One region of the Paenibacillus sp. FSL H8-0548 genome, then DNA from elsewhere that is predicted to be linked to it. Evidence: riboswitches for the same ligand, from Rfam matches in the RefSeq annotation. Region 1 holds a riboswitch; the other holds the start of a gene.
The links. Region 1 has a riboswitch for cyclic di-GMP ahead of MHI37_RS02155 (hypothetical protein). Riboswitches for the same ligand answer to the same signal wherever they lie in the genome.

Region 1 (3,433 bases):
TGCTGTATGATTGTAAATTTGTTAATAATAGTAGTTTAACGTAAAAATTAGGACTTTGGTAGTGTCTTTACTATCAAAAAAAAAGACAATAGAGAAGTCGATGCAACTTCACTACTGTCCCTTTTTTTTGTGTTTTTAAGCTATGCCCTCCGCAAGAGCTCTTCCTGCTTCCAGCTCTTTGTTGAAGGTATCACGGTAAGTAGCAATAATATCCGTGCTATATCCGTTTGTTGTCAGCTTAGCTGTAGCATCTGACATAATCGCCTCAAACTTTACAGAGCAATTGTTCAGCTTCTGAAGCCCTTTTTCCTTAATGCTAGGTTGATCCACAGCACTTGCCGCCAGGTATTGAAGACCAATATCCGTCAGAGTCGCCCAGCAGCTTTCTTTCAAAGCAGCAAGCTTTAATTCGGTATCTGCTGTAATTTGCTCATAAGTCGGTTTAACCACTCCGCCGCCTGTTCCGCCACTGCCAGCATTACCAGTAGTACCACCGTCGACGGCGCCTCCACCTGTTCCTTGCCCAGCTCGATATGCAGCAGACTCTCCACTAACTGTCTTCGTAATAGGGTCAAAGCTAATCTGCGTCCCTACTGACTCAGACAAGAAGCGAATCGGCACATAGATAGAGCCTTTGTAGTTATAAATGGATTGCCCACTCGGCAAGGATGCCGTCTTCCCATCGAATACCAACGATGCCTTTACAGGCTGAATCGCAATTTCAACACTTGCCTGTGGCTTCTGGCTGCCCGCAGCTGCACTTTGAAGCTGCTTCTTCAGCGCAGCAAGCTCTTTCTCTGTCGGCTCTGAGACTGCAGCCTTCGCGCCATCCCAGTGCACAGATTTTTGCAGCGCGTAAGAGATATAACGGATTGGCACATAAGTACGTCCTTCATATATAAAAGAATACTGACCGTCAGGCAGTTTAAGCGCTTGTCCATCAAATTGCAGACCAATCTGCTGTGTCTTGACCTTGATTGTTGTCGTCGCTGCCGATACAGCGGCAGCAAATACGGAAGATAGCATCATAGCAACAAGAAAAATAGATAATATACGTGACTGTTTCATAGATCCTCCTCAAAATAATAGAACCATATAAGTTGAACTAGAAATTTACGTTTTGTACGCTGTGCGAGTAGATCATTTTTTAAATTCAACTTATATAGCTACTTAATCGAATTTACAATAGCAGCAAGCGCATCGGCTCTAGCCCCTGCCTTCGCATTCTCGTATTGCGAGCTCCAATCAGGAAAGGGCTGATCGCCTAGTTCGGCTGCTTTATACTCACTCTTGGCATTGCTTATCAATTCATTAAACTTTAAATCACAATCCGACTCTGCCGTTATGACCTTACTCAGATACTTGGACTGAATATCCGCAAGCGTAGCATCCTCATTACCACTCAGCTCATCCGTGATCTGCTGAATTAGACTTCTACTAGCTGCTTGGCAGGATGACTTCAGGTTATCTAGCTTGGCAGTGACCGAAGCATCAATTTCTTTCTTCTTCCGGGACTTCTCTTCTGAACTCGTGGCTGCTTTCTCCGGCTTCTGACCCTTGTCTACGTTATTAGACGCTTGTTCAGGTGTCAAAGTTGCAGTGGGAGTAGGCTGAATGACATCGTCAGGCTGAGTAGAAGGTACTAGCTCTGGGGCTAGCGTGGGCTCAGCAGCCGGTGTCTGTTCTATTTGATCAGCTGGCTCCTTTGTCGGAACCGGTGATTCCAATCCTTCGGCTGCCTCAGCCGATTCATTTAAACGTTCATTCAACTCATTCACTTGATTCAGCTTGGAATACAAGCTCGTACCACCATAGATCACAAGACCAATAATTACGACAGCACCTGCAAGAATAGCAAGTTTCATATTCCATTTTTTCATTGTTTTTGGTTCATATGTGCGGTTGCAAGAGCAATATCCACATATGATTCTCCTTTTATTAGATAAAAAAAACAAGCTGATACCTTATACGGATAAGGCGTCAGCTTGGGATATAACATCTTCTTAACGATAACGGGTACGCTAAGGGTTGGTTTACGGAAGAGCGACTGCCGCTAATTTATTCTTATGATATATGATCTTTAAATAGAGTTCCATGCGCTTTTCTTCATCCAAGCAATCTTCCCATAGGTTTTCATGAAATGCAATACAAAGCTGATGCCACTCACGTACAAAAATTTCGCGTATGAGCATATGAAGACCCTCCATTTATTCACATAAACCACGACGGGAGGTACGATATTCGATAGCTGGCTGGCATTCTGATTACAGATAAGCCCCTCTAGCTTTGCGTCACCACTTTTCAATGGTTTTGCCTTTATCGTACGGTTTATGCAGTTGTTTATTTAGTGGTATCGTACCAAAATTGTAGGGGGATGTATAGGATTGAATGGAAAAATTGAACAGAGCAGCCTATATGTTATTGCTTATTTGTCATTTGAAGCTTTATACCATTCGACAAAATTCCTTATCCCGTCCTCAATATCACAAGAAGGATTGTATCCTAATACTTCTTTTGCCTTGCTCACTTTCGCAAATGTCCTATTTACATCTCCAAGCTGCAGAGATATTTTATTGATTTCAGCATTCTTTCCTAATGTATCCTCTATTGCCTCGACCATTCTTTTCAAGCTGATTGTACTGTATAAGCTATGATAAGTATGACACAGAAGCATACCATTTTTCATTGCAACATACGGAGAGACAGGAAAATCAAAATCATCTTCCTCATAAAAAGGTACTTACGTGTTGTTTAGAAAGTTTACTGTTCCGCCATTTTTTACTGTGTTTTTTTATTAATGGATCATACTTAACTTAATAGCAAATATTATTCACTTTGGTAAACCTAATAATGAATTAAATGTTATTATACAACTATATACTATTATAGGGAGACGATATTTTCATGTTACAAAAAATCATATATCGACTTAAAAGAAAATTAATCTTTAATAAGCTCAAGAGAACTAAAGGACTCACATTTGGTACAAAACTAAAAGTAATTGACTCCCCAATTGTGGATATTAGAAATGGAGGAAAGATAGTAATGGGAAATAATGTAACATTAAATTCTAGAAACAAGGGCTATCACATTAACATGCATTCACCCGTTAAGCTATATGCAGATAGACCCAACGCTGAAATAATTATAGGTGATAATACAAGAATTCATGGTACTTGTATTCACGCCTATGAGAAAATTTCAATAGGAAAGAATTGCTTGATTGCTGCCAATACTCAAATCATAGATGGTAGTGGCCATGATTTGTCTTTCGATAATCCCTCTAATCGTATTAATACAATTGGTGATTCTAATCCTGTTGTTATCAAAAATAACGTTTGGATTGGTGCTAATTCTATTATTCTTCCAGGCGTAACCATTGGAGAAGGTAGTGTAATAGCAGCTGGTAGCGTTGTAACAAGAAACATTCCCC
Region 2 (3,433 bases), 740 kb from region 1:
AGAGGAATAGCCTGTGCCAAAATCATCAAGCGATACTTTAATTTTTCTCTTCTTCAGCTCAAGCAGCAGCTCTGTCACTACCTTCTCGTTGCTAATAAATGAGCTCTCTGTTATTTCAATTTCCAGCCTATCCGGAGACAAGCCTGTTTCCTCGATAATTTGATCAATCGAAATCAATATATTTTGCTTGAGCAGCTGTTGTACCGAAAAATTAACCGACACGGTAATCGGTGCCAAGCCCATTGCCTGCCAACGCTTGTTCTGCATGCAAGCCTCACGCAGCACCCATTCACCTATCGGAACGATGAGTCCCGTCTCCTCTGCGATCGGTATGAATTCTGTTGGCGACACCAACCCCCAATCCGGATGATTCCAGCGGAGCAGTGCCTCTACACCGACAATTTCCATCGATTCCGTATGTACACGAGGCATATAGTCGAGAAACAGCTCTCCTCTCCCGAGCGCTTTACGCAAATCATTGCTGAGCGAGAACAATTTAAATGTTTGTACACTTAATGAAGAAGAGTAACATTGAAACTGATCTCTTCCTCTCGATTTGGCAAAATAAAGGGCGGCATCTCCGTTTTTCATCAACGACTCTACGGTGCTCCCGTCGTCAGGTGATTGACAGATGCCAATACTCGCCGTTACATTCAGCTCATACCCTTCTATCACAAATTGATTTTTAATCAAATCAATGATTTTATTAGAGCTCTTGGTAATATCGCTTTGCTGCTGCAGATTAGATAGGATGATAGCAAACTCATCTCCGCCAAGCCGGAACACTTCCTGTCCGCTGCCAAGATTATTCCTCAGCCTGTCAGCGATTTGTTTGAGCAGCTCATCCCCTATCGGATGCCCCAGCGTATCATTCACATATTTGAAGCGATCCAGATCGATGAGCATTACCGCCAGTTTTTGTTTATAGTACGCATTCACGATTAGCAGCTTGTTCAACTGCTCTTCAAACCTTCGTCGATTCGGCAGCTCTGTTAAATAGTCGTGATACGCCAAAAATTGGTTTAGTTCCTCCGCTTTGCTCCGTTCTGTAATATCCAGGACAATGCCTACAATTGCTTTCTCTCCTAAATGAGAGACACGATTGTAATGCACCTCACAGTGTATAATCGTTCCGTCCTGCTTATATGCCCGATGGCAAAAATTAGGTATCGATTCCCCTTCATTGAGCTTCATGACCTGACTTAAGACTGCTTCACGATCCTTATGATAGACGATTCCCCCGACATCCATACCGATTAATGTATCGTAACCAAGCATCTTATTCAGCTGCTCATTTGTATAGACAAAGCAAGACCCTTGTGCGACAAATATGCCGACGATAGATTGCTCCAATATACTCCGATATTTGAGCTCAGCTTCTGTAAGGGATTGTTCAATCCTCTTTTTCTGCGTAATGTCCTTAGCGATACCATATATACCAATTAGCTCATTATTAATAATAATCGGTATACTGGTCACATTAAGCTCGACCGTTTGTCCGCTTTTAGTTATACCTGTCGTATCGTAATTTTGAGGTACAAGTGTTTTGACTGTTTTCTCAATATAATGAATCGCTAAATCCATACTTTCCTGTTCGATAATACGATAGAAATTACATTCGAGAACCTCGTCCTGAGTGTAGCCAAACATTTTCTCAAGTGATGAATTGCATGACATAAACTGGCCATCTAGGTTAAACGAAAAAACCGCGTCAGGATTATTTTCAAATATTGATTTATAATGCTGCAAAACTTCATTCTCCGTCTGATCCTGAACTGTACCGATAGTCATCACAATTTCATTGTCATCACCGAGAATAAACGAAGTATTTGCTACCACAAGTCTCACTTCACCGCTTGGACGAACGATGCGATACTTGCTAATATCCTCTGATTTTGATGCTTGCGATGCAAGAAGCTGCCGCGCCACACGCTCGCGATCTTCAGGATGAACAAAGTTAAATAATTGATCCTGCTTCAATATAAAATCAGAGCTCATGCCATAAATGGCGAACATTTGGTTGGACCATGACGTTTTTTCCGAAGTATGGTCATACGCCCAAAATCCTAAATTAGCTGCCTTTTGAACAATATCAAATTTAGTCATATTGTCAGTAAAATGTTTAATTTCTAGTTCCATTGTCTAATATCCCTTATCCCTTCCTAATATTGCAGATGAGGTAACTTGATGTTATAAGGAAGAGGATATTAAACGATTATCACTCAGCCTTTTGGCAACCCAGCCACCTTTGGAAACTTCCTTTAGGCCTGTTGGCTTTGCGTCATTGTCTTTCGACAACTTTGCTTTTTTCTAGGACTATTTACTTATACCAGTATTTCATAAAATGCTTATATATTCCATCATGAAATTAGCAAAACCAGTGATATTCGGTTCAATTACAATCTCGGGTCAATTTCCTTCTCTCTAGCCACCTCGAATAGGAGATTAGCAACAGCCGATTGGTAAGCTTCATTTTCCGGTGATATGTTAGAAAACGGCACTTCCAGCATGATCTGTCCCAATCGATGCTCATTTATTGATGTGCGAAGCTTCATGTTAATGCTCTTCTGCTTGATCAGCTTCTGGTACTTATGCGGAAAGCGATAATCATAACCATAAATAATGGACATATAGCTTGCATTTCGCACCTTCATATAAGGAACGGCTTCCGGGACTATTTGCTCAGGCTTAATGACAACACCCTCCATATGATTATCTATCGTGAGCGCTCGAAAGTATTGCTCTGCCTGGTCATAGCTCTCTGTATTCATCAGATCCAGCTTAATAAACGAATCATCGCTGAGGAAACGATACATCTCTGATGTGCACCAATCCGGCAATGCTTCACTTCCATCACGATATATCATTTTGAGCAGCGAAAACGGCTTATACTGAAGTTCGCCTGCTTCTGCATAGAGCTCTAGCTGCTTCTTGTACGTTACATAGGCTTCAATATGCTCGTCTAGAGGTCTATGCTTCTCCAACATCGTATGAACATGTTTATAGTTCTGATAAATGGTTAAGCCATGTTTTTCATTCAGCTCCCCTTTGCTAAGGTGGAATTGATCCCGCTCAAAGCCGCTTTCCTTATAATTATCCACAAGCTTATTGAACGCTTCATCGAAGCCATTCGCCTGCAAGAAGGCCAGCTCCGTCTTTAACGCCTGCTCAATGGGCTTGAACTGCTTGTCAATGAGACCTTCTCCGAGCGCTTGCCATGGAAGCAGCTCACCATCGAGCAGCAGCATCGCAATGTCGTTTTCCTTCATATAGCCGCCAAACCTATTCAGCAGCTTCTCGTACACTGGAGTTAGATCCAGCTTGTTAATTTCGTAGCCATTGCGGCTAACTGCGAAGCATTGGTCTAACTCGGCATGCAAATAAACATTGCATCTTGATCCCATATATTTCGGCTGCAGCACGACTTCCTTGA

Region 2: another riboswitch for cyclic di-GMP. It lies ahead of MHI37_RS05040 (EAL domain-containing protein); the one in region 1 lies ahead of MHI37_RS02155 (hypothetical protein).

Annotation. Positions count from the first base shown of each region.
Region 1 covers NZ_CP152049.1:475,991-479,423, reverse strand. The annotation lists gene MHI37_RS02160 (stalk domain-containing protein) at 136-1,068, opposite strand; gene MHI37_RS02155 (hypothetical protein) at 1,167-1,880, opposite strand; cyclic di-GMP riboswitch class I at 2,241-2,325, opposite strand; gene MHI37_RS02150 (acyltransferase) at 2,905-3,433, shown strand, end outside.
Region 2 covers NZ_CP152049.1:1,215,300-1,218,732, reverse strand. The annotation lists gene MHI37_RS05040 (EAL domain-containing protein) at 1-2,139, opposite strand, end outside; cyclic di-GMP riboswitch class I at 2,230-2,315, opposite strand; gene MHI37_RS05035 (metallophosphoesterase) at 2,397-3,433, opposite strand, start outside.